Plantactinospora sp. BC1: one gene and its partner. The protein of the gene in region 2 interacts with the protein of the main gene of each other region in a pairwise test. Links are inferred from orthologs where the notes say so. Each region holds a gene or a part of one and is shown on either strand. Other genes may lie near its edges. The genes, in order: C6361_RS08015 and rsfS.

The links.
Region 1: the proteins of rsfS (region 2) and C6361_RS08015 interact in binary tests that used the Escherichia coli proteins (3 or more experiments, as listed by UniProt). The link is inferred for Plantactinospora sp. BC1 from one-to-one orthologs.

What each region holds. Positions count from the first base shown.
Region 1 is NZ_CP028158.1:1,877,185-1,892,421, forward strand. Bases 7,183-9,976 are described here. They hold C6361_RS08015 (AAA family ATPase), read right to left. Parts: upstream 9,239-9,976; coding sequence 8,126-9,238; downstream 7,183-8,125. Other genes in these bases: C6361_RS08010 (DUF5682 family protein), read right to left, coding at 7,183-8,129. In the rest of the region: C6361_RS36905 (hypothetical protein), read right to left, coding at 1-186; C6361_RS08000 (BTAD domain-containing putative transcriptional regulator), read left to right, coding at 285-3,293; C6361_RS08005 (ABC transporter ATP-binding protein), read right to left, coding at 3,236-5,092; more of C6361_RS08010, read right to left, coding at 5,211-7,182; C6361_RS08025 (hypothetical protein), read right to left, coding at 10,780-12,195; C6361_RS08030 (hypothetical protein), read right to left, coding at 12,195-12,698; C6361_RS08035 (ABC transporter permease), read right to left, coding at 12,954-13,793; C6361_RS08040 (ATP-binding cassette domain-containing protein), read right to left, coding at 13,790-14,803; C6361_RS08045 (YafY family protein), read left to right, coding at 14,902-15,237.
Region 2 is NZ_CP028158.1:7,221,042-7,236,414, reverse strand. The notes cover bases 2,216-5,145. They hold rsfS (ribosome silencing factor), read left to right. Parts: upstream 2,216-3,446; coding sequence 3,447-3,845; downstream 3,846-5,145. Other genes in these bases: C6361_RS31745 (DegV family protein), read left to right, coding at 4,564-5,145; C6361_RS31750 (histidine phosphatase family protein), read left to right, coding at 3,842-4,474; nadD (nicotinate-nucleotide adenylyltransferase), read left to right, coding at 2,751-3,347; pepN (aminopeptidase N), read left to right, coding at 2,216-2,656. Outside these bases: C6361_RS31770 (DUF397 domain-containing protein), read right to left, coding at 1-63; more of pepN, read left to right, coding at 134-2,215; more of C6361_RS31745, read left to right, coding at 5,146-5,409; C6361_RS31740 (alginate lyase family protein), read left to right, coding at 5,648-6,895; C6361_RS31735 (ComEA family DNA-binding protein), read left to right, coding at 7,058-7,879; C6361_RS31730 (ComEC/Rec2 family competence protein), read left to right, coding at 8,152-10,599; holA (DNA polymerase III subunit delta), read left to right, coding at 10,845-11,819; C6361_RS39350 (hypothetical protein), read left to right, coding at 11,816-12,628; rpsT (30S ribosomal protein S20), read right to left, coding at 12,875-13,141; C6361_RS31710 (phosphotransferase), read right to left, coding at 13,298-14,281; lepA (translation elongation factor 4), read left to right, coding at 14,628-15,373. UniProt on the Escherichia coli protein: Functions as a ribosomal silencing factor. Interacts with ribosomal protein uL14 (rplN), blocking formation of intersubunit bridge B8.

The DNA of each region.
Region 1 (15,237 bases), 5.3 Mb from region 2 along the record:
TCAGCACTCGGTACCCCACCAGCACTGGCACTGGCTGTTACAGGTGCGCCACTTGAACCGGGTGTTGGTGAACCGGCAGCACATCGGGGTGTTGGTGCAGGACGGCTGGCAGACCGCCGAGGCGGTGGTCTTGGGCAGCATCAGCGCCAAGAACCGGTCCGCCAGGGTGCCGACGTGACGGGTCATCGCGTACCTCCAATCTGGATCTCTAGACTGATCGCGGACGGTAGCCGGCCGTGGTACACGGCGACCTACAACATCGATACAAAACTGGTAGAGGTGCCTTGAGCCTGCGATTCCAGCTACTCGGCCCACTCCGGATCACCGCCGCCCGTCGGGCCGTGCCGGTCGGCCCGCAGAAACAGCGGGCGATGCTGGCCATCCTGCTGCTCTCGGCCAACGAGCGGGTCTCGCTGGACCGTCTCGTCGGCGAGCTGTGGGACCAGCCGCCCCGCTCGGCGGTGGCGAACCTGCGCACCTACGCCAGCGGGCTGCGCCGGTTGCTGTCCGAACTGGAGGGCGGAGCCGCCGACGACGACCGGCTGGTCGCCGGTGCCGCCGGATACCGGCTGCGGGTCGACCCGGAGGAGCTGGACCTGCACCGCTTCCAGAGCGCGGTCGAGCTGGGCCGGGCGGCACTGGATCGCGGCGACCCCGCCACCGCCACCGCACAATTCCGGGCCGCGCTGGAGCTGTGGCGGGGCCGGCCGGCCGAGGACGTACGCCCGGGGCCGGAACTGGCCGCCCGGATCACCCTGCTGGAGGAGCAACACCTGTCGCTGGTCGAGGACCTGATCCAGGTACGCCTCGCGCGCGGCGAGCACGCCTCGGTCACCGGCGAGCTGCGGCTGCTGATCACCGCCAACCCGTACCGGGAGCGGCTGCGTCACCAGCTCATGCTGGCGCTGTACCGCTCCGGCGACGCCCCGGCGGCACTGGCCGCGTACGCGCAGACCCGGGCGGTCTTCGCCGACCAGCTCGGCCTCGAACCCGGCACGGAGCTGTCCCGGCTGCACCAGGCCATCCTGCGCCGGGCCCCGGAGCTGTCCACATCGGACGCGAGCGCCGAGCCCGTCGACCCGCCGCCGGCCGCCGTGCCCAGCGAGCCACCGGGGCCGCCCCGGCAGTTGCCGCCGGACCCGGCCGCGTTCGTCGGCCGGGTCGACGAGCTGGGTACCATCGCGCGGGCCTGCACCGCCGCGAACGGGACGCGGACCGGTCCGGCGGTGGTGGTGCTGCACGGCCCCGGCGGGATGGGCAAGACCACCCTGGCGGTACGCGCCGCGCACCGGCTCGCGGCCCACTACCCCGACGGACAGCTCTACCTCGACCTACAGGGCGGGACCTGCGGCATGCCCGGTCTCGACCCGCTGTCCGCGCTCGGTCAGCTGCTGCGCGCACTCGGCGTGCCGGCCAGGGACGTACCGCTCGACCTGGGCGAGGCGGCCGCGCGGTTCCGGTCCGAGACCGCCGCCCGGCGGTTGCTGATCCTCCTCGACGGCGCGACCGGGGCGGCGCAGATCAGATCCCTGCTCCCGGCCGGTCGGGACTGCGCGGTCCTGGTCACCAGCCGCCGGCCGGCGAGCACCCTCGACGCGCTCCGGCTCCGGCTGGACCGACTCAGCGACGCCGAGGCGCGGCAGCTCCTCGACACTCTCTGCGGGGACGGCCGGGTGGCGGTCGACCCGGACGCGACCGAGCAACTCGTGACGCTCTGCGACGGGCACCCGCTGGCGCTGCGCATCGCCGGTGCCCGACTCGCGGCCCGCCCCGACTGGTCCGTCTCGGTACTCGCCGGCCGGCTGGACGACGAGCGGGAACGCCTCGACGAACTCCGTGCGGAGGACCTCGCCATCCGGTCCAGCTTCTGGCACACCTACCGCCAGCTGCTCGACAGCGCCGATCCGGACGACCGTACGGCGGCGGCCGCCTTCCGGTCGCTGTCGCTGCTGCGGGTGCCGGAGCTGCCGCTGCCGCTCGCGGCGGTCACCATCGGGGTCCCGCAACGGCGCGCCCTGACCCTGCTGGACCGGCTCACCGAGACGCACCTGCTGGACGCGATCGGGCCGGCCCGGTTCCGCTTCCACGACCTGCTCCGGCTCTTCGGCGCGGAGCTGGCCGAGGAGGTGGATCCGACCGCCGAGCGCGAACGCGCGGTCCGGCGCGGGCTCACCGCGTATCTGACCACGGTGCTGCGCGCGGGCCAGCTGCTGCGCCCGCAGCGGGTGGCCGAGCTGGCCGCCGGGCCCACCGTCGCCGAACTGGGCACCATCGACGACGCCGTGCGCTGGGTCGACGGCGAACTGGCCGGAATCATCGCGGCGGCGCGCCAGGCGTGCGACGCGGCACCGCAGCTGAGCCGGCTCTGCGTGGAGGCGATTCCGTCGGTGGCCGTCTGGTTGCAGAAGCACAACCGGTGGGCGGAGGCCGACGCGCTGGTCGGCGTCTGTGAGCAGGCGGCGACCCTGACCCGGGACGACGCCGCCCGGGCCACCGTGCTGCCGCTGCGCGCGACGCTGCACTGGCGTACCGGATCCCCGGAGGCGGCGCGCGGCGCGCTGAAATCGGCGCTCGGGCTGTGGCGCCGGCTGGGTGATCGCGAGGGTGAGGGGCGGGCGCTCCAGAACCTCGGCTGGTTCCACCACCGGACAGGATCGCCCCGCCGGGCGGCGGAACTCGTCCGGGCGGCCGTCGGGCTGCTCGCCGAGGCGAAACCGGTGTGGCTCGCCATGGCGCTGCACAACCTGGCGGAGATCGAGTTCGAGCTTGGCGACTTCCCGGCCTCCGACGTCCACCTCACCCGCTGCCTGGCGATGCGGCGCGAAGACGACGACGCCGTCGGCGAGGCGATCACCCTGGTCGCGCTCGGCCGCACGCAGAGCCAACTCGGACGGCACCTGGCCGCGTTGACGGCCCTCACCGCCGGCCTGCGGCTGTGCCGGCGGACCGGCAACCGGGAGGACGAGTGGGAGGCGCTGCTCAGCCGCTCGGAGGTGTACCTGCGGATCGGCGACGTGGCGTTGGCCCAGCAGGACGGCGAGGAGGCGCTGACCCTGGCCCGGGAGGCCGGCGACCGGTACGGCGAGGCGGCGGCGCTCCGGCAGCTCGGCCGGATACGCGAGCGCCGTGGCGAGCGGGCGGCGGCCGACGGGTACGCCCGACGCGCCAACCTGATCTTCGCCGACCTGCCCGGCCAGCGGGACGGGGTACTCGAGACGTTCCTGGCCGGGGCGGGTCAGCCGGCCGGTGTCGTCTCCGCCTCCGCCTCCACTTCCGCCTCCGCCGGGGCGTAACCCGACGCCTGCATCCGGAAGAGCGTGGCGTAGGTGCCGTCGACCGCCAACAGCTCCTCGTGCCGGCCCGCCTCGACGACCCGCCCACCCGACAGCACCACGATCAGGTCGGCGTCCCGCAGCGTACCGAGCCGGTGCGAGATCAGCACGGTGGTCCGGCCGGCCCGGTAGTGGGCCAGCCGGAGCTGGATGTCCCGCTCGGCCTCGGCGTCCAGACCGGCACTCGGCTCGTCCAGGATGAGCAGGTCCCGCGCCGGGGGCAGTACGGAGCGGGCGATCGCCACCCGCTGCCACTGCCCGCCGGAGAGCAGTACGCCCGCGTCCGCCGGATCGCCGTCCAGTTCGAAGACCCGGGACAGCATCGTCGCGTACCCCCGGGGCAGCGCCTCGATGGTCTCGTGGATGCCGGCCCGGCGGGCGGCGTCGGCGATCCGGGCGGCGTCCTCGGCACGCACCTGGTCCGGGCCGGCCGGGTCGACGTCGCCGAGCCAGATGTTCTCCGCGGCCGTCAGGTCGTAGGTCATGTAGTCCTGGAACACCGCGCCGATCCGGGCCCGCAGCTCCGCCACCGGCAGCTCGCGCAGGTCGAGACCGTCCCAGAGGATCGCGCCCCGGGTCGGGTCGTAGAACCGGCAGAGCAGCTTGACCAGGGTGCTCTTGCCGGCGCCGTTGTGGCCGACCAGGGCCACCGCCTGGCCGGCCGGGATGAACAGGTGCACGCCGCGCAGCACCCACGGGTGGTCCGGGCCGTAGCGGAACCAGACGTCGCGCAACTCGATGCCCCGCCGCAGCGGGGGGACCGGTCGTGGCCGGGTCGGCTCCGGCAGGTCCGGCGGGCAGGTGACGACCTGCTCGTAGTGGGCGAGCAGCAGCATCGCCTGGTGGATGCCGGCGATGTGGTCGATCAGCGTGCTCAGGCTGCTCTGCACCCCGGCGACGGCGGCGACGAAGACGGCCACGTCGCCCACCGTGAGCCCGCCGGACCGGGCGGTGACGACCGCCCACACCAGGCCGCCGCCGGAGAGCGTCGCGCTCAGGATCGCGAGCAGCGCCTGGACGCGTACCTCCCGGCGTTCGAGGGCCCGGCGGGCGGCACTCGCCGTACCCAGCTCGGCGAGCATCCGCCGCCGGAACAACCCGCCCAGCCGCAGCAGGCGGATCTCCTTGGCCGCGGAGAGGCTGGTCAGCAGGCTGGCGTAGAACATCTCGCGCCGCTCGCCCGGCCCGATCTCCCAGAGCAGGTTCGCCCGTCGCCGGCTCAGCCGGACCTCCGCCACCAGCGCCGGTACGCCGCCCGCCGCCACCAGCAGGGCCATCACCGGGCTGATCACCACGAGGGTGCCGAGAAAGCCGGTCAGCAGCACCGTGCCCTGCACCAGGCCGAGCAGCCCGTCGACGCAGCGGCCGGGCCCGTCCCGCCCGGCCTGCTCGGCGAGCCGGAGCGTGTTCTGGAAGGCCGGCTCCTCCAGCCGGCGCAGCCCGGCGAGGCGGTCGGTGGCGGCGTAGAGCTGGTCCAGCGCGACGATGGCGGACGAGCGGCCGAGGTCCGCCCGCAGGTAGTTCGTCAGGTGCGGCACCAGGGCGAGGCCGATGGAGACGCCCGCCAGCGCGCTCGCCACCCCGAGGATCGGGCCACCGGAGGCGTTCGCGACCCGGTCGAGGACGAGTTTGGTGAGCCAGGCCGCCAGTACCGGCAGCGCGCCCGCGATCGGCGCGAGCAGCACGTACGCCGTCAGGTTGGCCCGCCCGGACCGCCAGACCACCGCGACGGCCCGGGCGGTCCGAGCAATGCTGATCATTGCGCGAGGGTACGGACGCCACCTCCAGGAGCAGCTACAGCGGAGGTACAGGTGCCGGTCGGGCCGGCACCGGGAATGCTGCCGGTCGTTGCCACCACCTTCGGCGAGGCCGCCCGGTTCACCGGGAACCGGCCGTCCCGGCGAGCAGCTCGACGACGGCGGATGCGGTCGCCGGATGCGCGCCCAGCAGCAACGCCGCCCCGCTCGACGGCGACCCGCCCCCGGACGCCCCGGCCGGCTGCCAGCCGGCATCGCAGCCGAGCAGCTCGGCAACGGCGTCGCAGGCGGCCGGATGCTCACGCAGCAACCCGACCGCCGGCCCCGACGACAACACCTCGACACCGGCCGGCACGGCACCCGGCCCGACCGGGGCGGTCGCGTCGGTCGACCACGGCGGCGCCCAGGCGTCGAGCGTGGCGAGGCTTCCCGGGAAGGTCCGACCCGCCTCCCGGACCAGCAGCGGAACGAGTTCCCGACCCTGCTCCCGCAGCGTCGTGATCAGCTTCGGCAGCCAGGGCAGCAGCACCGGGTCGGGCAACCGGGCGAACGCCTCGGAGATCACTTCCACGACGAAGGGGGTCAGCGTCGGCACCGGCTCCAACGCCTGGACGAAACCGCTCAGGTACTGCGGGAACGCCGGCACGACCAGCGGATTGCCCAACAGTTCGGCACAGCGGGACCGGAGCTGCGCCACCGACAGCAGCCCCAGCTGGGACTGGGCGGCCCAGAGCAGCGCCACCTTCGCCGGGGCCTCCGGATGCGACTGCCGCACCGCCAGCTCCAGTTGGGCACGGTCGCAGCCGAGGGACAACGCCAGGCTCTCCATCGAGAAGAGGAAGCCGAGCATCGCCCCGACCTGGCGTACCCCGGTCTCGTCGTCGGTGAACGCGGTCGGCAGCAGGGTGCAGTAGTGCGCGTACCCGGTCGTCACGAAACTCTCGCACCAGGCCGGCAGCTCCGGCTCGGTGTTGCGGTAGTGCGCCAGCAGCCGGCGGATCCGGCGCAGCACCTCGGGCGCGTCGTCCACGGTGCGCTCGGCGGAGAGCAGTTCGACGGCCCGCGCACCGAGTTCGTCGACGAAGCGCCGGCTGGGCAGGAAGAGGATCGCGTCCTCGACCGCCGCCAGCGCGACCGCGGCGGTGGCGTCCGGAGCCCAGACCGAGCGACGCAGCCGCTTCTCCAGCACCTGTTCGACGGTGATGCCCTCGTAGCCCAGCTCGATCACCGCGCGCTGGTGCCGGCCCAGGCCCAGGTCCCAGCTCTCCTGGATGGAGCGCTCACCGAGCCGCCGCTCCCCCATGATCGGCCGGACGACGCCGTCGGGCAGCAGCCGGTGCAGCACCCAGAGCAGGTCCGAGCAGGGCGCCAGCTCTGGACGGGCGGTCAGGTCCAGCAGGGCCCGCTGGATGGTGCGGGTCTCCAGGGCCAGCCCCAGCGGCGCGAGCCGGTCGAAGACGTCCCGGGCCAGCGGCGGCAGCGCGTCGTAGCCGACCTGGCCGATCCGGTCACCGCCGAGCAGGATCTCGCAGAGCCGGCGTACGTCCCGCCGGCCCGGGACGACGTCCTTCTCGATGCAGGTGACCGCCGCGTCGGAGAAGTCGTAGGGCGTCGGTCGGGCCCGGTGGCGGATCCCGGCCAGCAGGATCGAGGTCTCGAATACCGCGATCGCGTCGGCGGTGCTGGCCAGGTAGCCGTTGCGGCGGGCCAGCCGCACGATGTCGACGCACCAGCCGAGCAGCTCCGCCTCGTCGACCTCGTCCAGCACCGGCGGCCGGGAGAGGAAGCCGGAGAGCCGGTCGGTGACCGGTGCCGGTGCCGCCGCTGCCGCGGGCTGCTTCTTCGCCCGGCCCCGCTTGCGGCCCGCCTGCTGCCCCGCAAGCTGGTACGGCGTGACACCGCCCCGACCCACCGCCTTCGCCCAGCCGGCCTGGGCGATCGACACCGACCCGGGGGCGAGGTCGAACTGCCGCTCGATCGCCGAGTGGCTGGACGGGATGAGCCCGTACAGCCAGCGGGTGGCGGTGCGCGGGCTGATCTCCCAGTCGGGGGTGCCGGGCGCGGTGCCGAACTCCTCGACCGGGCTGGCCGCGTGGAAGGCGCCGCAGACGTAGAGGCAGCGGGACCGGTCGACGCCGGTGGCCGCCATGTGCTGACGCATCCGGGTCCACATGTAGCGCTCGCGGTCGGCGTCCCGGTCGTCGGGACCGGAACCGGCCGGTGGACGCAGTCGCCGGATCAGGCTGCCGATCAGGACCATCACCTGCCGGTACGTGTCGTAGTCGGCGTCGGCGAGCGGCTGCTCGACATACTGGTCCCACCACTCCGACCAGTGCCGCACCCTGCCGTGGTGCAGCAGGTACGACCGGAGTTCGGCGAACCGGGGACGCAGGTCGCCCATCCCGATCCCGACCGCCTCCCCGTGCAGCGCCGCCTCCTCCGCCGGCTGCCCGCCGGACCCGTCCGGAGTCGCGTCATCCTCACCGGACTCCGGCCCCGCGTCGGAGGCTGGCTCGGCCGACGCGGTGGGCGTCCACTGGAAGACGTGGTCCGCCGACCGGTCCACCAGAACCAGTTCGACGCCCGGGGTCTCCAGCGCGTACGCGATGGCCTGGTATTCGGCCGACGCCTCGCTGATCGGGGCGACGATGTTGAGCGGCGCCCAGGCCGACGGGAACCCGTCGAGATCGGAGGCGAACGCCTGCAACGCCACCGGCAGCCGGCAGTTGCGCAGCTCCTCCAGCAGCGGTCGCAGGTCCTCGCAGAGTTCCAGGTAGATGACGGCGGGCTGCTTCTCGCGGAGCCGGCGGGCCATCGCCAGCGCGGAGGCGGGCGAGTGGTGGCAGACCGGGAAGATCTCCAGCTCCTCCCCCAGCGCCCGGTCGACGTCGTCGACGATTCCGGTGAGGATCTCGGCCACCGCGCCCGGACCACCGGCGAACGTGGTCGCCGCCGCCTCGAGCTGCGCGCGCAGCGGGGCGAAGGTGCCCGCCGACCGGTCCGGGACGTCGACGCGGGTATCGGAGGGGCCGGCGCTCATGAGAGCGTCGCGATCGCCTCGCGACCGCCTTCGAGGAACTCCGGCCACGACCCGCCGTCGGCCTTGCTGCGCGGCTCGACCACGCCGTGCCAGTACTTGTTCAGGATCGCCAGGTCCTCCGGGGCACGTCGGGCCAGCGAGCCGACCAGCGAGCCGGCCAGCGTGGCGGCCCGCAGGGTACGGTCGCCGAAGAAGTGGCTGTGCAGGATCGCGTCCTCCAGCACACCGATCTGTTCGGCGGTGGAGAGCGCCGACTCCAGCTTCTCGTCGTCGCTGCCGGCCGCGGCCGCCGCCGCCCGCAGGTCCGCGAAGCTCTGCAACAGGATGTCCAGCAGTGTCGGCGGCACGTCCAGTTCGATCCGGTGCCGGCGCAGCAGTTCGGTGGTACGGAACCGGACGATCTCGGCCTCGCTGCGCTTGTTCGTCACCACCGGGATGCGGACGAAGTTGAACCGGCGCTTGAGTGCCGAGGAGAGGTCGTTCACGCCCCGGTCCCGACTGTTCGCGGTGGCGATGATCGAGAAGCCCGGCTGGGCGAAGACGATGTTGTCGTCGTCCAGCTCCGGGATGGAGACGTACTTCTCGGAGAGGATGGAGATCAACGCGTCCTGTACGTCGCTGGTCGACCGGGTCAGCTCCTCGAACCGCCCGATCACCCCCCGCTCCATCGCCGTCATGATCGGTGATGGGATCATCGACTCCCGGGACTGGCCCCGGGCGATCACCATCGAGACGTTCCACGAGTATTTGATGTGGTCCTCGGTGGTGCCGGCGGTGCCCTGCACCACCAGTGTCGAGTTGCGACAGATCGCGGCGGCGAGCAGCTCGGCGAGCCAGCTCTTGCCGGTGCCGGGGTCGCCGATCAGCAGCAGGCCCCGGTCCGACGCCAGGGTCACGATGCTGCGCTCGACGAAACTCCGGTCGCCGAACCACTTCTGCGAGATCTCCCGGTCGAGGCCGTCGGCCCGCTCGGAGCCGAGCACGAAGAGCCGGACCATCCGCGGGCTGAGCCGCCAGGAGAACGGCTTGGGGCCGTCGTCGACCGACTCCAGCCAGTCGAGTTCCTCGGCGTACTTCACCTCGGCGGGGGCACGCAACATGTCGGTCATTCGGTGGGTCTCCTAGCTGAGGAAGTTCTTGAGTTCGAAGACGAGCTTTCGGATGTGCCCGGAGAGGACGGGCGCACCGAGATCCTTGAAGCGCTGCCGGAACCACGGGTTCACGCTCTGCTGGCCGCCGCTGTTGACCGAGCCGACCGGGATCACCCGTACCCCGCTGCGGTGCGCCGCCGCCAGTCCGTCGAAGACGCCCTGCGGATTCGCCTCGTAGTAGTCCGAGATCCACACCAGTACGGTGTTGCGCGGCTCGGCGATCTTCGGGCGTACCAGGGTGAGCGCGGCGGTGCCGTCCGTCCCGCCGCCCAGCTTGGTCCGCAGCAGTACCTCGAAGGGGTCGTGCACCCACGGGGTCAGGTCCAGCGCGCGGGTGTCGTACGCCACCAGGTGCACGTCGACCCGGGGCAGCCCGGCGAAGATCGAGGCCAGGATGGTGCAGTTCACCATCGCGTCGACCATCGACCCGGACTGGTCGACCACCACGATCAACCGGGCCGGGGTGGTCCGCCGGGCGGTCTGCCGGTAGTAGAGCCGGTCGACGTAGAGCCGCTGGTCCTCCGGGTTCCAGTTGGTGAGGTTCTTCCAGATGGTGCGTTCCAGGTCGAGGTTGCGGAACACCCGCTTCGGCGGCACCGAGCGGTCGATGCTGCCGACGCTGGTCTGCTGCACCTGGGTACGCAGCACCTCGGCGACCTCGTCGACGAAGCGCCGGATCAGCGCCTTGGCGTTCGCCAGCGCCACACCCGAAAGGTTGTGCTTGTCCCGCAGCAGTTGCTCGATCAGCGACATGCTCGGGGTCAGCTTGCTGGCCAGCGCGCTGTTGCCGAGCACCTCGCGCAACTGCATCCGGCGCACCAGGTCGCCCTCGATCCCGGCCAGCACCCCGGCCAGCTCGCCGGTGCCGGGCTGGGTCCCGACGCCGGGCCCGCCGGTGGCACCGGGCCGGCCGCTGCGCAGTTGTCCCGGTTGCAGCCCGAGCGCCTGCTCGAACCAGCCGGCGTCGGACTGCCAGCGGGCCAACTGGGTGGCGGTGACGTTGCCCGAACCGGTCGCGAAGACGTTGAGCAGCAACTTCGACACCAGGGCGGCCCGGCGCACCTCGACGCCGCCGACCTGCTCGTCCGAACCACCGTCACCGTCCACCCCGCCGCCGCCGTCCACCGCGCCGTCACCGTCTACCGCGCCGTCGCCGTTCACCGCGCCGTCGCCGTTCACCGCGCCGTCGCCGTTCACCGCGCTGTCACCGCCGTGCGGGCCGGAACCGCCCGTGTGGTCCTCCTCGGCGGGTGGCGGCGTCATCAGGTCCCGCAGGTCGGTGGCGAGCTCCGGGAAGCGCTGCACGATGGTGTCGACCGAGACCGTCGGATCCAGCAGCGCCGCCGGCAGGCCGAGGTCGTCGACGATCGCCACGCTGGCCGACTCCAGTGCGGGCTGCTCGTCCGGGTCGAAAAGCCGGGCCAGCAGGCGCCAGTAGAGCACCTGCCGCCGGTTCTCGTGCATCCGGGCACCGCCGCGCGGATCTCCGCTCTGCTCGCTCATCGCCGCAGCAACCGTCCCGCCCGCTCGCGGAGTACGGCCACCGCGTCGCCGGACTTCGCCTCCGCCTTGACCACCCTGGGATCGGTCGGGCCGAGCGCCCAGTCGCCGGTGTGCGCCTCCGCCGTCGCCCGTTTCGAGCCGTGTCGCACGGCGAGCGGTTGCAGCAGCCAGCGGCCGGCGTCCCAGCGGAGCAGGCCGAGACACGCCGACGACCTGGCGACCAGCTCCGGGGTCAGCGGCGCGCAGCGGGGCAGCCGGAACACGTCGACCGGCAGGGACTGCCCACCGAGTTCCAGGGTGACTCCGCCCCGGTCGTCGGCGGTGGCGGAGTAGCCCTCCAGGAGGACGGGTTCGGCGATGCGTACCGGATGGCGGTCCAGCGGGGCGACCGCCGGGGCGACCGCCTCGGGCAGCCGGAGCCGGGCCGTGGCGAACGGGTCGGCCGGCTCGGCCGGCCGGGCCTGGTCGTCCCGCCAGACCAGGTCGCCGCCGGGCAGCAGCGGCAGGTCGGTGATCTCCACGGCGTGCCGCTTGGCGAGCGCGCCGAGCAGCACCGGGTGGCTGCCGAGCAGTCGCCAGACCGCCGGACCGACGATGGTCTCCACCTTCGCGGCCGAGACGCTCGTCCGGACCAGCCGGGCCGGTGCACCACCGGCCGGCTCGAGTACGGCGTGCACCTGCACCTGGATCGCGGTGCCGTGCTCGTGCACGTCGGCACCGAGCGGCAGCAGCCGACCGGAGACCGGCGTGGCGGCGGCCAGCCCCGCCGGCAGGCCCCCGGGCTGGGCCAGCAGCAGGGCCCGGGCCCACAGGTCGGCCCAGCGCCGGGCCGGCAGCCTGTCCATTGTCGACATCGGACAGCAGCCGCGCAGCTCGGCCGCCAGGCCGTCGAGGAGTACCGCCAGCCGGCGCAGCGCCGGCACGGCCAGCGCCGCGTCGAGGGTCGGCGCCGAGGCGGCGACCAGGTCGTGGTCGACGCCGCGCCAGCCCGCGATGGCCAGCTCGCGCAGCCACGACCGGCAGCCGGCCAGCACGTTCTCCGGCACGGACCCGGCGGTCTCGGCCGGCGCGGGTGCCGTCCAGTCCGCCCGGGCGCGGCCGAGCGCGGTGTCCAGCCGGGCGAGCAGCGCGTCGTGCACCGCGCCGAGCAGTGCGGCACGTCCGCCGGCCAGCGCGGTCAGGTGCTCGTCGGCGAGGGAGCCCGCGACCACCTTCTCCACCGCTTCCCGGACCCGTTCGCCCAGTGGCGTCACCGCGAGGGTGTCGGCCAGCGCGGCCAGCGCCGCCCGGGGCTGCTCACCCAGCCGGGCGAAACCGTGGCTGAAACCGTCGTCGAAGCCGCCGACCAGGTCGAGCGTCTCCTCGATCCCGGGCTCGACGGTGGCGAGCCCGGACAGTTGGGTGGCGAGCATCAGCCGACCGTCCCCGTCGCCGGAAACCAGTGCAGTTCGGGCAGCGGCTCGGTGCTGCCGGGGACCTCCAGATAGGACAGGTGCCGGAGGAAGCGGCTGAAGACCACCGCCGCCGGTGTCGGCTGGTGAGCGCCGTTCAGCCGGGCCGCCAGGTCGGCACCGGAGGAGGCCTCGTCGGCCACGTCGATCCGCAGATAGCGGGCGACCCGCTCGACGCCGTACTGCACGGTCGCCTCGTCCAGCAGCGCGTGCAGGTGCTTGCAGGGCGCACCACGCAACCCGCCGCACGGGCGGTTGTTGTTGGTGCTGCAGTTGAAGGCGTGGCTGCCGGCGGCGATCGACGAGACGTAGACCCGCTCGATGTCCGAACCGCTCGACACGACACCCTGCAACCGACCGTCCGCCAACTCGACGAAGGGGACCTTCGCCAGCTTGCGGGGCTGCACCGCCGGCAGCACCCGGACGACACTGCGCCGCTCCCACCCGTCCTCGATCGTTCCCACGACCCCCGCCCTTCTCGTTCGATGCCCCGAGAAGATAGACCGGCGCGGCGACATTTTCCGCCACGCCCGGACGGGCCCCTGGACAACGGCGCGGCGACCCTCCAGACGGGCGTCCGGCGGTGGCGGTACGCCCTCTCGGCAGCGGTGGCCTCCGCCGGGGCGGTGCGGCGCGCGACCGCCGTACCACCCCGACGGGCCACCGCTCAGCCGCCCCGACGGGCCATTACGTTCAGCCGCCCCGGCGGGCCATCGTGTTCAGCCGGCGCTGCGGGCCATCGCGCGTACCCCGACGGTCAGGCCGACGGCGGCGGTGACCAGCGCCGCGACCCAGCCCCAGAGCACGGTCGACGAGCCGATCTCACCGGCGAAGAGCGCGCGCTCGGCGTCGACGAGATAGGCCAACGGGTTGAACTGCGCGGCGACCCGCATCCAGCCCGGACCGGTCTCCAACGGCAGCAGGATCCCGGAGAGCAGCATCAGCGGGAAGATCAGGGTCTGCTGCACGGCCCAGAACATCCAGTCCTGCTTGCGTACGGCGATCGCGAGCGAGTAGCTCAGCGCACCGAGCCCGACGCCGAAGACCGCGAGCAGGGCCAACCCGACCAGCGCGCCGACCGGATAGAGCCGGAAGCCGAACGGGATCATCACCGCGACGATGATCGCCGCCTGCCCGGCCAGCGGCACCATCTCCTTGAGCGCCCGGCCGACCAGCAGCGAGGGGCGGGACAGTGGGGTGACCAGCATCCGTTCGTGCGCACCGGTCTGGAACTCGAAGAGCAGGTTGGCTCCGGTGGCCGAGGTGCCGAAGAGGGCGGTCATCACCAGGATGGCCGGTACGAACCACTGCCAGACGCCACCGGCGCCGAGGGTCGTACCGGCCTGGCCGCCGAGCGAGCCGACCAGCAGCGGCCCGAACAGGCCGAGGAAGACCAGCGGCTGCACCATGCCGAAGATGAGCGAGAACGGGTCGTGCCGCAGCGGGCGCAGTTCCCGGGCCAGCACGATGCCGGTGTCCCGGAGCAGGCCGAGCGGACCCGTCCGGCGTTCCGCCGGAACCAGGGTCGACGAGGTGGCGGTGGCACCGATGGCGGTCATGCGAGGTCCTTCCGGGTCTGCTGGTCCCGCGGGCTCTCCTGCGCGGTCGGGGTGTCGTGCCCGGCCTCGCGCAGGCTGCGGCCGGTGAGGGTGAGGAACACGTCGTCGAGGGTGGGTTGGTGCGCCTGGGCGGTGCCGACCCGTACTCCGGCGGAGACCGCGGCCCGGAGCAGTTCGGGCAGCGCCGCCGGCCCGTCGGCGACGTGCGCCTCGACCCGGGACCCGGCACAGACGACGTCCCGGGCGCCGGGCAGCCGGTCGACGAGCCGGGCCAGCGGCCGGGCGTCGTCCCCGGCGACGGTGACCACGATCCGGTCCCCGGCGAGCTTCGCCTTCAGCGCCGCCGCCGAGTCGTCGGCGATGATCTCGCCGTGGTCGACGATGACGACCCGCTCGGCCATCGAGTCCGCCTCGTCGAGGTAGTGCGTGCTGAGCACCACCGTCATCGCGGCCTCGGCGCGCATCCGCAGGATGTGCTCCCAGAGGTTCGCCCGGTTCTGCGGGTCCAGCCCGGTCGAGGGCTCGTCGAGGAAGAGCAGGGACGGCGCGTGCACCAGGCCCATCGCCACGTCCAGCCGGCGACGCTGCCCGCCGGAGAGGGCCGAGACCTTCCGGTCGGCGAGGTCGCCGAGGTCGAGGTCGGCCAGCAGGTCGTCGGCCCGCCGCCGGGCGGCACGCCGGTCCAGGCCGTAGATCGCGCCCTGGGTACGCAACTCGTCGCGGACCCGCTGGCTGTGCCCGGCCCCGTTGCCCTGGCCGACGTACCCGATGTGCCGGCGGACCTTGCCCGGTTCGCGTACCACGTCGTGGCCGGCGACGGTGGCGGTGCCGGAGGTCGGGGCGATCAGTGTGGTGAGCATCCGCATCGTGGTCGTCTTGCCGGCGCCGTTCGGGCCGAGCAGCGCGACCAGTTCACCGGGTTCGATCCGCAGGTTGACGCCCCGGACGGCGTGCACGGTCTGGGTGCTGCTCACGACGAAGTCCCGGGTCAGCGAGCGGGCGTCGATCATGGGCTGCCCCCCGGTCGGAGGATCGGTTCTGTCATGTCCGGAACGCTAGGCGGCATAGCGGCCACTTTCTGGCCTGAATGTCGGGCAGACTTGCCGGCATGGCGAACACCAGCTCCCGGACCCTCCGCCTGCTCTCCCTCCTGCAGACCCACCGCTACTGGCCCGGCACCGAACTCGCCGACCGGCTCGGCGTCTCGGTCCGCACCCTCCGCCGGGACGTCGACCGGCTGCGCGAACTCGGCTATCCGGTCGACGCCCACCGTGGCGTCGACGGCGGCTACCAGCTCGCCCCGGGCGCCGCCCTGCCGCCACTGGTGGTCGACGACGAGGAGGCCGTCGCGCTCGCCGTCGGATTGCAGGCCGCCGCGCACGGTGCGGTCGCCGGCATCCAGGAGTCGTCGATCAGAGCCTTCACCAAGGTCGTACAGGTGATG
Region 2 (15,373 bases):
GCCCTCGGCCCGCTGCCACACGGCGCGGGACAGGTCGAAATCACCCTTGGGGTGCTGCGCCATCGTCGGTTCCTCCATAGCGTGATCTGGCCGGGACCGAACCGTCCGCGGACCCATCGTGCAGGATAAGCGGATGCCGAGCCTGACCCGGGTAGCGGCGGCGGAACGCGCCGCCCTGCTCACCGTGGAGTCGTACGACATCGAACTTGATCTCACCGGGTCGGCGGAGCGGTTCCGGTCGACCACCACGGTCCGGTTCCGGGCGGCCACGCCGGGGGCCGGGACGTTCGTCGAGGTCAGGCCGGCTCGACTGCTCGGGGTACGACTCAACGGCGCCGCGCTGGACCCGGCCGCCCTGGACGACAACCAGTACCCGCTGACCGGGCTGGCCGCCGAGAACACGCTGGTGGTCGAGGCGGAGATGGCGTACTCGAACAGCGGCGAGGGGCTGCACCGCTTCGTCGACCCGGCCGACGGCGAGACCTACCTCTACGCGATGTCGGGGATGGACAACGCCCAGCGGATCTTCGCCTGCTTCGACCAGCCCGACCTGAAGGCGCCGGTGACCCTGGCCGTCGTCGCGCCGGAGGAGTGGATCGTCGCCGGCAACGGGCGGCTCGACAGCGGGCCGGTCGCCGGGCGGTGGGTCTTCGCCCCGACCCCGCCGCTGGCCACCTACCTCGTCTCACTGGTCGCCGGCCCGTACGCGGTGCGCCGGGCCGAGCACGACGGTATCCCGCTCGGCCTCTACTGCCGGCGTTCGCTCACCGAGCACCTGGACCGGGACGCCGAGGAGATCCTCACCGTCACCCGGCAGTGCCTGGACCGGCTGCACCGGCTTTTCGGGGTGCGCTACCCGTTCGGCAAGTACGACCAGGCGTTCGTGCCGGAGTTCAACATGGGTGCGATGGAGAACCCGGGCCTGGTCACCTTCCGGGACGAGTTCCTGCCCCGGTCGGCGGTGACCGACGCCGAGCGGGAACAGCGGGCGAACAGCATCGCGCACGAGATGTCGCACATGTGGTTCGGCGACCTGGTCACCCTGCGCTGGTGGGACGACCTGTGGCTGAACGAGTCGTTCGCCGAGTACTTCGGCACCCGGATCACCGCCGAGGCGACCCGGTTCGACCGGGCGTGGACCACGTTCGCGCTGCGCCGCAAGGCCTGGGGCTACGCCGCCGACCAGCGACCCTCCACCCATCCCGTCGCGCCGACGGAGGTGGCCGACGCGACCGAGGCGCTGGCCAACCTCGACGGCATCTCGTACGCCAAGGGTGCCTCGGTGCTCCGCCAGCTCGTCGCCTGGCTCGGCGACGACGCCTTCCTGGCCGGGCTGCGGGGATATTTCGCCGCGCACCGGTTCGGCAACGCCACCCTCGCCGACCTGCTCGCCGCGCTCGCCGCCGGCAGCGGCCGCGACCTGGCCGGCTGGGCGGCGGTGTGGCTGCGGCAGCCGCAGCTCAACACCCTGCGCACCGAGGTGCGGCTGCGCGACGACGGGCACTACGCCGAGGTCGCCCTGGTGCAGACCGCCCCGCCGGAGCATCCGGTGCTGCGCCCGCACCGGATCGGTGTCGGGCTCTACGATCCCGACCCGGCCGGCGGGGGGACCGCGCTGCGGTTGCGGGACCGGGTCGAGGTGGACCTCGACCCGGCGGCGGACGGCGGCCGTACGGTGCTGCCCGGGTTGACCGGTCAGCCGGCGGCCCGGCTGCTGCTGCCCAACGACGGCGACCTGACCTTCGCCAAGGTACGCCTGGACGCCGCCTCCGTCGCCGCCGTGCCGGCGGCCCTGCCCGAGCTGGCCGATCCGCTGACCCGGGCGCTGCTCTGGGCGGAGGCGCTGGACGCGGTGACCGACGGGGAACGGCCGGTCGCCGACCTGGTGGCGCTGGTGGTGGCCGCCCTGCCCGCCGAGACCGAGGTGGTCGTGGTGCAGGACGTGCTGGCCCGGACCTGCGACCTGCTCGACCGCCATCTCCAGCCGGAGGTCCGGCCGGCCGCGCTGGAGCAGCTCGCCGGGGCCTGCGCGCGGCTGCTCGCGGTGGCCCCGCCCGGCGGTTCGGGGCAGCTCGCCGCGGCGCGCGGCTGGATCTCCTCGACCGTCGAGGTGGCCCGGCTGACCGGCTGGCTGGCCGGCAAGGAGGTGCCCGACGGGCTGGCGGTCGACGCCGAGCTGCGCTGGGCGGTGCTGGGCCGGCTGGCCGTACTCGGTGCGGTGGGGGAGCCGGAGGTCGCCGCCGAGCAGGCCGAGGACGGAAGTGCCAGCGGGGCGGAGCGGGCCGCCACCTGTCGGGCGGCGCTGCCGGACCCGGCGGCCAAGGAGCACGCCTGGCGGCTGCTCGTCGGCGAGACGAGCCTGTCGAACCGGCTGCTGGAGGCGACGGCGCGCGGGTTCTGGCAACCGGAGCAGGCGGAACTGACCGACTCCTATGTGGAGCGGTACTTCGCCGAGATGCCGGCGGCGGCGCGGCGGCGTACCCCCTGGGTCGCCGACCGGGTCGCGGCGCTGGCCTATCCGCGCTACGCCGTCTCCGCGCGGACCCGGGAACTGGCGGCGGCGCTGCTGGGCCGGGACGACCTGCCCTCCGGCCTGCGCCGGGTGGTGGTCGACGAGGACGACGACCTGCGCCGGGCGCTCGCCGCGCGGCGCTGAGCCCCGGCCGGGCCGGGCCGCTCCGGTGGGCCGGAAAATGCGATCTGGCTCATGCTCGCCGGACCGGGCGGCGCGTCCGGCTTACGATCAAGCCGTGGAGGCAGACATCCGGCGGATAGGGATCATGGGGGGTACCTTCGACCCGATCCACCACGGGCACCTCGTCGCCGCGAGCGAGGTCGCCGACCGGTTCGAGCTGGACGAGGTGGTCTTCGTGCCCACCGGCCAGCCGTGGCAGAAGGCCGACGAGCCGGTCAGCTCGGCCGAGGACCGCTACCTGATGACCGTGATCGCGACCGCCTCGAACCCGCGCTTCCAGGTGAGCCGGGCCGACATCGACCGGGGCGGCCCGACCTACACCGTCGACACGCTGCGCGACCTGCACTCGGAGTACGGCCCGAAGGTGCAGCTCTTCTTCATCACCGGTGCCGACGCGCTGGAGAAGATCCTCTCCTGGAAGGATCTCGACCAGATGTTCGAACTGGCCCATTTCATCGGGGTCACCCGGCCCGGTTTCGTCCTCTCCGACGCGCACCTGCCGGCCGACACGGTCAGCCTGGTCGAGGTGCCGGCGATGGCCATCTCCTCGACCGACTGCCGGGCCCGGGTGGCCGCCGGTGGGCCACTCTGGTATCTCGTCCCGGACGGTGTGGTGCAGTACATCGCCAAACGGAGGCTGTACCGGGGGTGATTCCGCCCGGTTTCATGCTCATCGTTCGTTAACCGCCGGGCCGTACGGTCCCCGGGTGTGAGAGGCTAGAAGGGTCCGACGGTTGATCGAAGGAGAATGGTGACAGCTTCCGACCGCGCCCGTGAGCTGGCAACGGCCGCCGCGCAGGCCGCCGCCGACAAGAAGGCGCAGGACATCGTCATCATCGACGTGGCGGACCAGCTAGTGATCACCGACGCGTTCCTGCTCGCCTCCGCGCCGAACGAGCGGCAGGTGACCGCGATCGTGGACGCGATCGAGGAGGCACTGCTCGCCCTGCCAGAGAAGGCCAAGCCGGTCCGCCGCGAGGGTGAGCGGGCGGGCCGCTGGGTGCTGCTCGACTACGTCGACCTGGTGGTGCACGTCCAGCACAGCGAGGAACGCGAGTTCTACGCGCTCGACCGGCTCTGGAAGGACTGCCCGACGATCCCGTTCGTCGACCGGGACCTGGTGGAGGCCGAGGCGGGCATCGCCGAATGACCCGGCTGATCGTCTGGCGGCACGGCAACACGGACTGGAACGCCGCCAACCGGGTGCAGGGCCAACTCGACGTACCACTCAACGACCTCGGCCGCGAACAGGCGACCGAGGCCGCGCCGCTGCTCGCCGGGCTGCGCCCGGACGCGATCGTCGCCAGTGACCTGCGGCGGGCGGCCGACACCGCCGCCGCGCTGGCGGCGCTGACCGGGCTGCCGATCCGCACCGACCCCCGGCTCCGGGAGCGGTTCTACGGGCAGTGGCAGGGGCTGCTGATGACCGAGGTGGCGCAGCGCTTCCCCGCCGAACACGCCCGCTGGCGCAGCGGTGACCCGGATCCGGGCGCCGAGGTGGAGAGCCTCGACGACCTCGGCAAGCGGGTCGGCACGGCGTTGCAGGAGGCCGCCGACGCCGTACCGGGCGGCACGGTCGTGATCGCCACGCACGGCGGCGGCGCCCGGCAGGGCTGCGGCTATCTGCTCGGCTGGGACTCCACCGTGCTGCGGTCGGTCGGCTCGCTGAACAACTGCCACTGGACCGAGTTGCGGCACGACGAGGTACGCGGCTGGCAGTTGCGCGGGCACAACGTCGGCCGCCTGGTCGCCCCGGGCCCGGCCCCGGCCCCCGTCTGAGCCGCTCCCGGCGGGTCCTCCGCCCGGCTGGGTCACGATCCGGTGGCCGGCCGGTCGTTCCGCCGCCGGTGATCGGCTAACGTGCCGGAATGCCTGTCGCGGTCGTCACCGACTCCACCGCCTACCTGCCGGCCGAGTTGGCCGACCGGCACCGGCTCACCGTCGTACCGCTGATCGTCGTCCTCGACGGGACGCCGGGACGGGAGGGCGTCGACGTCGGGCCGGCCGACGCGGCCCAGGCGCTGGCCGCCCGGCGGTTCGCGATGAGTACCTCCCGGCCGGCGCCGGAGGAGTTCGTCGAGACGTACCGCCGGCTCTTGGCCGAGGGGGCCGACGGCGTCGTCTCGGTACACCTGTCCGCGGAACTCTCCGGCACGGTGGAGGCGGCCCGGCTGGCCGCCGCCGAGCTGGGTCCCCGGGTCAGCGTGGTCGACGCCCGGTCGACCGGGATGGGTCTCGGTTTCCCGGCGCTCGCCGCCGCCTCGGCCGCCGCCCGGGGTGCGGGCCTGACCGAGGTACGCCGGGCGGCGCTGGACGCCATCGACCGGACCAGCACCTTCTTCTACGTCGACACCCTGGAGTTCCTCCGGCGCGGTGGCCGGATCAACGCCGCCGAGGCGCTGCTCGGCACCGCCCTGTCGGTGAAGCCGATCCTGCACATGGCGGACGGCGGCATCGCGCTGCGGGACCGGGTCCGGACCGCCGGACGGGGACTGGCCCGGCTGGTCGACCTCGCCGTGGAGGCGGCCGGGAGCGGTGAGGTCGAGGTGGCGCTGCACCATCTCGCCGTACCCGGGCGCGCGGCCGAACTGGCGGAGAAGCTCGGCGGGCGCCTCGGTGACCGGCTCCGGGCCAGCTACGTCACGGAGGCCGGCGCGGTGATCGCCACGCACACCGGACCGGGACTGGTCTGTGTCGTGGTGCACCGCTTGTAGCTGGCCGCGCCCGTCTTGTCGCCCTGCTGGTGTTGTCGGCCTTGTGGCGTTGCTGGCCGCGCCGGGTTGTTCGCGTTGCTGGTGTTGTCGGCCTTGTTGGTTTTGTCGCGACAAGGCGGCTTCTTGCCCGGTAGGCGTTGACCGGGGTCGATCTGGGTGATCTTATGGGACAGTAAACCTTCCTAAGAGATTGTGGTCGTCCGTCACCCCCGCCGACGCCGCGAGCAGGAGGAGCAGCGTGTCCAGATCCCGTCTCCGCGCCAGAACGTCCCGGATGATCGCCGCCGGAGTACTGCTGTCGACCGCCGTGATCGTCCCGTACGCCGGTCCCGGCGCTGCCGCGCCGGCCGCGCAGGCCGCCCCGCCCGGCGCCGAGGTGCGGATCGCCGCGCCACCCACCTTCACCCACCCGGGCGTACTCGTCAGCCGGCCGCAACTCGACTTCGTCCGAGGCCGGGTCAACGCCGGGGCGCAGCCCTGGAAGGGCGCCTACGACCAGATGATGGCCAGCGCCTTCGCCTCGCTGAGCCGTACCCCGAAGCCCCGGGCGGTCGTCGAGTGCGGCTCGTACTCCAACCCCAACAACGGCTGCACCGACGAGCGGCAGGACGCGCTGGCCGCGTACAGCCTGGCGCTGGCCTGGTACATCACCCAGGACAGCCGGTACGCGGAGAAGGCGATCCAGATCATGGACGCCTGGTCGGCGACGATCCGGGACCACACCAACAGCAACGCCCCGTTGCAGACCGCCTGGGCCGGGTCGAGCTGGCCCCGGGCCGCCGAGATCATCCGGTACACCTACGGCGGCTGGTCCTCGGCCGGAATCAGCCGGTTCGGCGCGATGCTGCGCGACGTCTACCTGCCCGAGATCATCAACGGCAACGCGACCAGCAACGGCAACTGGGAACTGAGCATGATGGAGGCCTCGCTCGGGATCGCGGTCTTCCTGGAGGACCGGGCCGTCTACGACCGGGCGGTCGGCAAGTTCCGCGACCGGCTGCCGGCCTTCCTCTACCTGAGCAGCGACGGGGCGTACCCGCGCGGCCCGGCCGGCAGCAGCATCGACACCCGGGCCGAGATCGTGTCGTACTGGCACGACCAGGAGGTCTTCTCCGACGGCCTCTCCCAGGAGACCTGCCGCGACTTCACGCACACCGGGTACGGCATCTCGGCCATCTCGCACGTCGCCGAGACGCTCCGGCACCAGGGCCAGGACATCTACCCGGAGATCCAGGACCGGCTGCGGCACGCGCTCGGCTTCCACGCCAGGTACGAGCTGGGCGACGCCGTACCCTCGACGCTCTGCGGCGGCAGCCTGACCCTGGGGCTCGGCCCGGTCACCGAGGTGGCCTTCAACGCCCTGAACAACCGTCGGGGCATCCCGATGACCCGGACGCAGCAGCTCACCGAGCGGCAACGCCCGGCCGGCACGAACTATCTCTTCGTCGCCTGGGAGACCCTGACCCACGCCGGCAACCCCAACTGAGACGTCGGGTCGCCGGCCGGCACGCGGTCGGCCGGCGACCCGGGTCGCGGCGGCGCTAGCACAGTTTTGCTTGATCAGGGCGTTGTCCACACTGGCGTCCTTTGTCCACAGCCGGTGGTCCACGGCCGGTGGGACGCCCTCTGCGTCGCCTACCTTCGCCGGGTGTCCGACGACGACGAAACAGTGGTACGGCAACGCCTCTCCCGGCTGCTCGGCGACCGCGCCATCCCGGCGGAGCGGTCGGCCGCCGGACCCGCTCCCGCCGGCACCGGACCAGACCCCTCGGCGGACCCACCGGCGGAGCCGGGGCGGCTCGCCGGTCCGGGCGCCTTCGATCCGGCCGGTCCCGGCGCCTTCGATCCGGGACGGCGTGGGGTGAAGGCCCTCGCGGTGGTGGCGGTCGTCGTGGTGCTCGGTGCGGCCGGCTGGGCCTGGCTGTCCCGGCCCCGGACCGAGCCGGTCGCGCCCCCGCCCGCCTCGGCGGCGACCTTCGCGCCCGCATCGTCGACCTCGGGGGCCGCGGTCGGCGCCGCCGAGGTGGTGGTCGCGGTCGCCGGCAAGGTACGCCGCCCCGGCCTCGTACGCCTGCCCGCCGGTGCCCGGGTCGCCGACGCCCTCGAATCCGCCGGCGGCGCGTTGCCCGGCGTCGACGTGGCGTTGCTCAACCTTGCCCGCAAGGTGACCGACGGCGAGCTGATCCTGGTCGGGGTGACTCCGCCGCCCGGGGCTGGCCCGGCCGGCGCCGGCCCGCCCGGGGCGCCCGGTGGAGCCACCGGTGCCCAACCGGGCGGCGGAAAGGTCAACCTCAACACCGCCACCGTGGCGCAACTCGACACACTGCCCGGGGTCGGCCCGGTGCTCGCCCAGCGCATCGTGGCGCACCGGGAGGAGCACGGCGGATTCCGCTCGGTGGCCGACCTCCGCCAGGTCACCGGCATCGGCGACGCCCGCTACGAGGACCTCAAAGACCTGGTGACGGTGTGACAGACCGCCCCCGCCCCCGGCACCCCGTCGACCCGGCGAACCAGATCGGTCCACCGGCCGATACCCGAGATCCGACGACCGGACTGAGGGCTTCGTGGGCCGGTGGACAATCCTCGGCGGCGAGCCCGCGAGTCTCGACGGCGAGCCTGCGAGCGTCGACGGTGAGTCCGCCGGGTCTGGCGGCCCGGCTGCTCGGCGCGACGGCGAGCCCGCGAGTCTCGACGGCGAGTCCGCCGGGTCCGGCGGCCCGGCAGCAGGGCGCGACGGCCAGTCTGCGGGCTTCGACGGCGAGCCCGCCGGGTCCGACGGCAGGGCCGCCGGATGCGGGTCATGACGCGGCAGAGGCGGCCGAGCCGCCTCGACGGCCGCCGGACCTGCGGTTGGCCGGGCTGGCGGTGGGCGCCTGGCTGTCGGCGCTGGCCGGGCTCCTGATCGGCACCGGGCCGGCCGTGCTGGTGGCGGTGCTGGCCGGGGGCGCCGCGCTGGTCCTGGCCTGTCGGTCGACCCGCCGGCTGCCGGCAGTACCGGGCCGGCACGGCTGGGTGGTGGTGACCGTACTGCTCGGTGTGGTCTGCGGGAGCGTGGCCACGGCTGCCCGGTCGGGGGTACGGGACGCCCCGTCGATCGCCCGGTTGGCCGAGGAACGAGCCAGGGTCAGCGCCGAGCTGGTGGTCCGGGAGGATCCACGGCCCATCGGCGGGGTCGCCGGCCGGCCGGCGACCTATCTGTTGTCGACCCGGCTGGTCTGGGCCGCCGGGGAGGCGGGGAACGACAGGGTCAGCGCGTCGGTCCGGATCCTGGTGCTGGCCAGCGACCCGGACTGGCGTGGACTGCTGCCCGGCCAGCGGGTTACCACCACCGGGCGACTGGCGCCACCGCGCGGCGGCGACCTCACCGCCGCCGTGCTGACGGTCAGCACCCCACCCGTGCTGCGCGGCACCCCGTCCTGGGCGCAGCGGGCGGCCGGCACGTTACGGGCCGGGCTGCAACGGGCCTGTGCGCCGCTGCCCACCGAACCGGGCGGGTTGCTGCCGGGACTGGTGGTCGGCGACACCAGTCGGCTGGAACCGGCGGTCGAGGAGGACTTCCTGACCACCGGGATGACGCACCTGACCGCGGTCTCCGGCTCCAACGTGGCGATCGTGGTCGGCCTGGTGCTACTGCTCGCCCGGTGGGGCCGGGCCGGGCCGTGGCTCGCCGCCGTCCTCTGTGGCACGGCGCTGGTCGGCTTTGTCATCCTGGCCCGGCCGTCGCCGAGCGTCGTCCGGGCCGGCACGATGGGCGCGATCGGTCTGCTGGCGCTCGCCGTCGGACGCCCCCGGGCAGCGCTACCGGCGCTGGCCAGCGCGGTCACCGTACTGGTGCTTGTCGATCCGGAGCTGGCCGGCGACCCGGGGTTCGCGCTCTCCGTACTGGCCACCGGTGGGCTCCTGCTGCTCGCCCCCCGGTGGCGGGACGCGCTGCGGCAGCGGGGTGTACCAGCGGGTGCGGCGGAGGCGTTGGCCATCCCGGCGGCGGCGCAACTGGCCTGCGCCCCGGTGGTGGCCGGACTCTCCGGCACCATCAGCCTGGTGGCCGTACCGGCGAACCTTCTCGCGGTGCCGGCGGTGGCACCGGCCACGGTGCTCGGGGTGACGGCGGCGGTGCTGTCGCCGTTCTGGCCGGCCGGTGCGGAGGGTGTGGCGTGGCTCGGCAGTTGGCCGGCCTGGTGGCTGGTCCTGGTGGCCCGGTACGGCGCACGCCTGCCCGCCGGGACGTTGCCCTGGCTGGACGGGGTGCCCGGCGGGCTGCTGCTCGGAGCCCTGACGGTGGCGCTGCTGGTCGCCGCCCGTCGGCCACCGGTGCGCCGGCTCGTCGCGGTGGTCGCGGCCGCCGTGCTGGTCGGTGCGTTGCCGGTGCGGCTGATCGCCACCGGATGGCCGCCGACCGGCTGGGTGGTCGTCGCCTGTGCCGTGGGTCAGGGCGACAGCCTGGTGCTGCCGGTCGGCGTCGGCCGGGCGGTGGTGGTGGACGCCGGTCCGGACCCCGGGGCGGTGGACCGCTGCCTGCGCCGGCTCGGCGTACGGGAGGTGTCCCTGCTGGTGGTGAGCCACTTCCACGCCGACCACGTGCAGGGGGTGGACGGGGTGTTCCGGGGACGTCGGGTGGCCGCTGTGGTGGTTCCGCAGTGGCTGGAGCCGGTCGAGGGACGCGGCACCGTCGAGCGCGCCGCCAGCGCGAACGGCGTACCGGTCGGCGCGGCCGGGGCGGGCTGGACCTATGCGGCCGGCCCGGTGACGCTGACCCTGTTGGGGCCGCCGCACCCGATCCGGGGCACCCGTTCGGACCCGAACAACAACTCGCTGGTCCTGCGCGCCGAGGTCCACGGTGTCAGCATCCTGCTCACCGGGGACGCCGAGACCGAGGAGCAGCAGGCGTTGCTGGAGGTCGTACCGGTCGCCCGGCTCCGGGCGGACGTGTTGAAACTCGCTCACCACGGCTCGGCGTACCAGGAGCCGGCGTTCCTCGACGCCGTACGCCCGGCGGTGGCGCTGGTGCCGGTCGGCGCCGACAACGGGTACGGGCACCCCAACGCCGGGGTACTCGCCCGGCTGTCCCGGGCCGGCGCCAGGGTGCTCCGGACCGACGAGCAGGGGGATCTGGCGGTGGTCGAGCCGGGCAGCGGGCGGCTGTCGGTGGCGGTCCGGGGGCTGGACCCCGGCGACCCGTCCACCCGGTGAGCCTTCTCGTGGTCCTCGCCGACCGGCGCGTGCGGCAGGTACCCGTTCGGGTGCGTCGGTTACCGCCCCGCGTGGTGACGCCGTTACCGTCCGCTCCGGCGGTACGCTGCGATCGGTCACCACAACCACTGGCGTGGAATGCCAGGGTTAAGATAAATGTCTGGATTTGCACTAAGTGCGGGGTCAGCCGCAGCGAGCCGGGTGACCAGGCCCGATGGACGCACGCCACGTGCGACGATGACCTCGTGACCCCCGCTAGTCTCGCCCCCGTCGTACTCGTGCTCGGTGACGAAGAACTGCTCGCCACCAGAGCGGTCGCCGGAGTGGTCGACGCGGCCAGAGCCGCCGACCCGGACGTCGACGTACACGACCATGAGGCGGGTGCGTTGGGGCCGGGGGAGATCGCCGAACTACTCGGACCGTCCCTGTTCGGCGGTCGGCGGGTGCTGATCGTCCGGGCTGGACAGGACGCCCGGAAGGATCTGGCGGCGGCGCTGCTGGCGTACGCGAAGAATCCCGACCCCGAGGTGCAGTTGGTGGTCGCGCACGCCGGCGGAGCCAAGGGCAAGGCCTTCGCCGACGGCCTGCGGGCGGCCGGCGCGGAGGTCGTGCCGGCGGCGAAGCTGAAGAGCCACCGGGACCGGGTCGCGTTCGTCCGGGACGAGATCCGGCGCGGCGGTGGCCGGTGCACCGACGACGCGGCCGAGGCGCTGATCGCGGCGGTCGGCAACGACCTGCGCGAACTCGCCTCCGCCTGTTCCCAGTTGCTGGCCGACACCGACGGGCGGATCGGCGTCGACACGGTGGCCCGCTATTACCGGGGGCGGGCCGAGGTCAGCGGGTTCACGGTCGCCGACGCGGCGATGGCCGGTGACGTGCCGGGCGCCCTGGAGGCGCTGCGCTGGGCGCTGCACGTCGGGGTGGACCCGGTGCCGATCGCCGACGCGATCGCCGACGGGGTACGGACGGTGGCCCGGGTCAGTTCGGCGGGTCGGGGCAGCGCCTACCAGTTGGCGAGCAGCCTGGGCATGCCACCGTGGAAGATCGAGAAGGCGCAGCGGGTCGGCCGGGGCTGGACCCCGGAGGGGCTGGCCGACGCCATGTACGCCGCCGCCGAGTGCAACGCCGCCGTCAAGGGCGGCTCCGACGACCGGGGTTACGCCCTGGAGCGTGCCGTGGTCGCGGTCGCGGCTGCCCGCAGGGCGAGCGCTTCGCGATGAGCACGGCGACGGCGGTGCCGGCGGACGAGGAGCGGCTACGACCGCTCTACGCCCGTGTGCTGCGGCTCCGGCACGTCGACCCGGGCGGGATGCTCTGCTTCGTCTACTTCGAGGGCACCGTGGCCCTCGGCCTGCTGCTCGCGCTCGCCGAGCTGGTGAGCTGGTGGGGCGTACTCGTCCTGCCCGCGACCGTCGCGGTGATGGTGAAGGTCAACGACGTGGTGGCCGCTGCGGTGCTTCGGTCGGCGGCCCGGGTGCCGACGCAGGAACGGGAACGGTTCCGTCGGCAGCTCCAGCCGGCGGTCGGCCGGGCCAGCGTGCCCAAGCGGTCACTGGTCGGGTCCGGGCAGACCCACCGGCTGACCGCGCCGCGACCCGGCGTCGCAGCCGACGACGCGCCGGCCCCTCGGACCGCCCCGGGTAACCGGCTGCCGGCCCGGTTCCTGGTCGCCCGCCCGTTCAGCATGACCGCGATGGTCCGGGCCCGGCTCGAACTCGGCGCCCGCCGTCGACCCCGTCCCGAGGCGGTCACGCCGGACCTGATCGGCCCGTCGACCCCGGCGAGCCGGTCGTCGAAGGGCGACGGCCGGCTGGGACAGGAGGTCGGCGGTGTCACCGGGCGGGAGGCTGGGCGGCCACGTCTCGGCCTGCCACAGACCCGGCAGGCAGCACCGCCACCGGCAGCCGCCGCCCGGGCCCGGAACAGCGGCCTGGCCGAGCGCCTGGACCAGCGGCCGGAGCGCCGCTGGGTCTCCCGGCAGGACCCGATCGACACCGGCCGGCAGTCCGCCAGACGCCGCTACCGCTAGCCGGGCCGCCGAGGAAATCGACACCGGCCACGTTGAGCCCGAGCGTGAGATGTGGCCGTGCCGAGGAACACCTGACCGGAAGGCATGGGCTGGCCGTGCCGAGGAACACCTGACCCGAAGACATGGGCTGGCCGTGCCGAAGAACACCTGACCCGAATACGTGGGCTGGCCGTGCCGGAAGAACACGTGTGGCCCCCGAGCCGGCCGGCTCGGGGGCCACACGTCAGGTGTGTGGTGTCCCGCTTGTCAGGCGGAGAGCGACTGGAGCCGCTTGGCGATCGCCGACTTGCGGTTCGCCGCCTGGTTCTGGTGGATCACGCCCTTGCTGACCGCCTTGTCGAGCTTGCGCGAGGCGTCCCGCATGAGCTCGGTCGCCTTGGCGCTGTCTCCGCTCTCGGTCGCCTCGTGGAACTTGCGAATGGCGGTCTTCAGCGACGACTTGACCGACTTGTTACGCAGCCGGCGCTTCTCGTTCTGCCGGTTGCGCTTGATCTGGGACTTGATGTTCGCCACGCGACAGCCTCGTCCTAATAGCTAGGGTTACGTTTGCCTTTGATGCGCGGGCGGCGACGCACGTCGGAGTACGGCCCGTGTCGGCACGCGCGAAGAGCCACGTTACCAGGTACGCCCCGCCGGGGCCAAAACAGCCCATCGCCGCCCCGCCCCAGCTCACCGCCATCCCTGCCGCTCGGCCAGCCAGTCGAGCGCGGTCTGGGCACTCCACCGCTGGTGCGCCCGGATGTGCGGGGAGCCGGTGCCGCTGCCGGCCGCCGCGCGTACCAGCCAGTATCCGGAGAGTGCGGCGAGTGCGGCGTCCAGCCCGTCGGCCGGAGCGTCCAGCCCCGCCGGATGGGTGGCGAACAGGGCGTCGGCGTCCAGCCCGCTGGCGTACGCGGTGACCAGCAGGCTGGCGAGGTCGAACCAGGGCGGCCCGTAGCAGAGCCACGTCCAGTCGCAGAGCCAGGCGACTCCGGCCCGGTCCAGCAGTACGTTGTCCACCCGCAGGTCGCCGTGGATCATCGACGGGCGGTCGGCGTACCCGGGCAGCCGGGCCTCCAACGCGGCGAGTTCGGGCAGCCGGTGCCCGGCGACGGCGGGGATCTCCGGCAGCGTCTCCCGGCCGGCGGCCAGCTCGGTCCACCAGGCCAGGTCCGCCCGGGCGAGGTCGGCGAGCCGGGGTACGCCGAGCGCCGCCAGTTCCACCGGGGGCTGCCGGAGCGCCGCCGCGGCGGTCGCGTACGCGTCGAGGGTCGCCGCCAGCTCGGCCGGCGCCCAGGGCAGCCCCGGCATCCGGCCGTCGATGGCGTCCAGGCAGATCACGTGGTACCCGGCGGCGGTCAGCGTCCAGCGGGGGCGGGCGACGGCGAGCCCGGCCGGCAGTACGGCGGTGATCGCCGCCTCCCGGGCGTACCAGTCGCTGAGGTGTCGCTGGTCGACCAGGGACGCCGCCTTGACGAAGACCCGGTCCCCGGCGACGGTCTGCAAGACTCCGGCGAATCCCCGGGTGAAGCCGCCACCGGCGGTGCCGGCCCAGCCGACCCGGGCGCCCAGCCGGGCGGTGATCGCGGCCCGCAGGTCGGCGGGGAGATCGGCCCAGCCAGGGCGTACGGCGGTCGCGTCATACGGTCGGGGCGGTACCGAGATGGCGGCCATGTCGTCAAGTCTGCCCCGGCCCGGCCGATCGGCCGGGATTTCGGCCCGCTGTCGCCGACCGGGGCGCCCCCGCCGCCGGGCTCGGATGTCCGCTGTCGCCGGCCGGGGCGCCCGCCGCCGCCGGGCTCGGGTGCCCGCTGTCGCCGGCCGGGGTGCCCCCCCCGCCGCCGGGCGGATCGGCCGCCGCCGGCCGTGTTACGGCGGCGCCCCGGAAGCCCCCTGGGAGCGGAATCCCGGTGATGGTGACGGAACTCGCGGCGGTGATCCGGCGGCCTCGGCCGGGCACCGTCCGGCGGCATGGGAACATAGAAGGCCCATCGTCGTCAGCCAAGCAGAACGGACCGCCGTGCCACCGACGCCCGACTCCGGCGCGAACTCCCCTGGTGCCACCGACCCCGGCCGCATCAGGAACTTCTGCATCATCGCCCACATCGACCACGGCAAGTCGACGCTGGCCGACCGGATGTTGCAGCTCACCGGCGTGGTCGACCCCCGGCAGATGCGTGCCCAGTATCTCGACCGGATGGACATCGAGCGGGAGCGCGGCATCACGATCAAGAGCCAGGCGGTCCGCATGCCGTGGACCGTGCGGGAGGGCGACCAGCAGGGCGAAGAGGCCGTGCTGAACATGATCGACACGCCTGGGCACGTGGACTTCACCTACGAGGTGTCCCGGTCGCTCGCCGCCTGCGAGGGGGCGATCCTGCTGGTCGACGCCGCCCAGGGGATCGAGGCGCAGACCCTGGCCAACCTCTATCTGGCGCTCGAGAACGACCTGCACATCATCCCGGTACTCAACAAGATCGATCTGCCGGCCGCCCAGCCGGACAAGTACGCCGAGGAGTTGGCGCACCTGATCGGCGGGGATCCGAGCGACTGCATCCGGGTCTCCGGCAAGACCGGCGAGGGCGTGCCCTACCTGCTGGACGAGATCGTCCGGCAGTTCAAGCCGCCGGTCGGCGACGCGAAGGCGCCGGCCCGGGCCATGATCTTCGACTCCGTCTACGACGTGTACCGGGGTGTGGTGACGTACGTCCGGGTGATCGACGGCCGGATCGAGGCGCGCGACAAGATCAAGATGATGTCCACCGG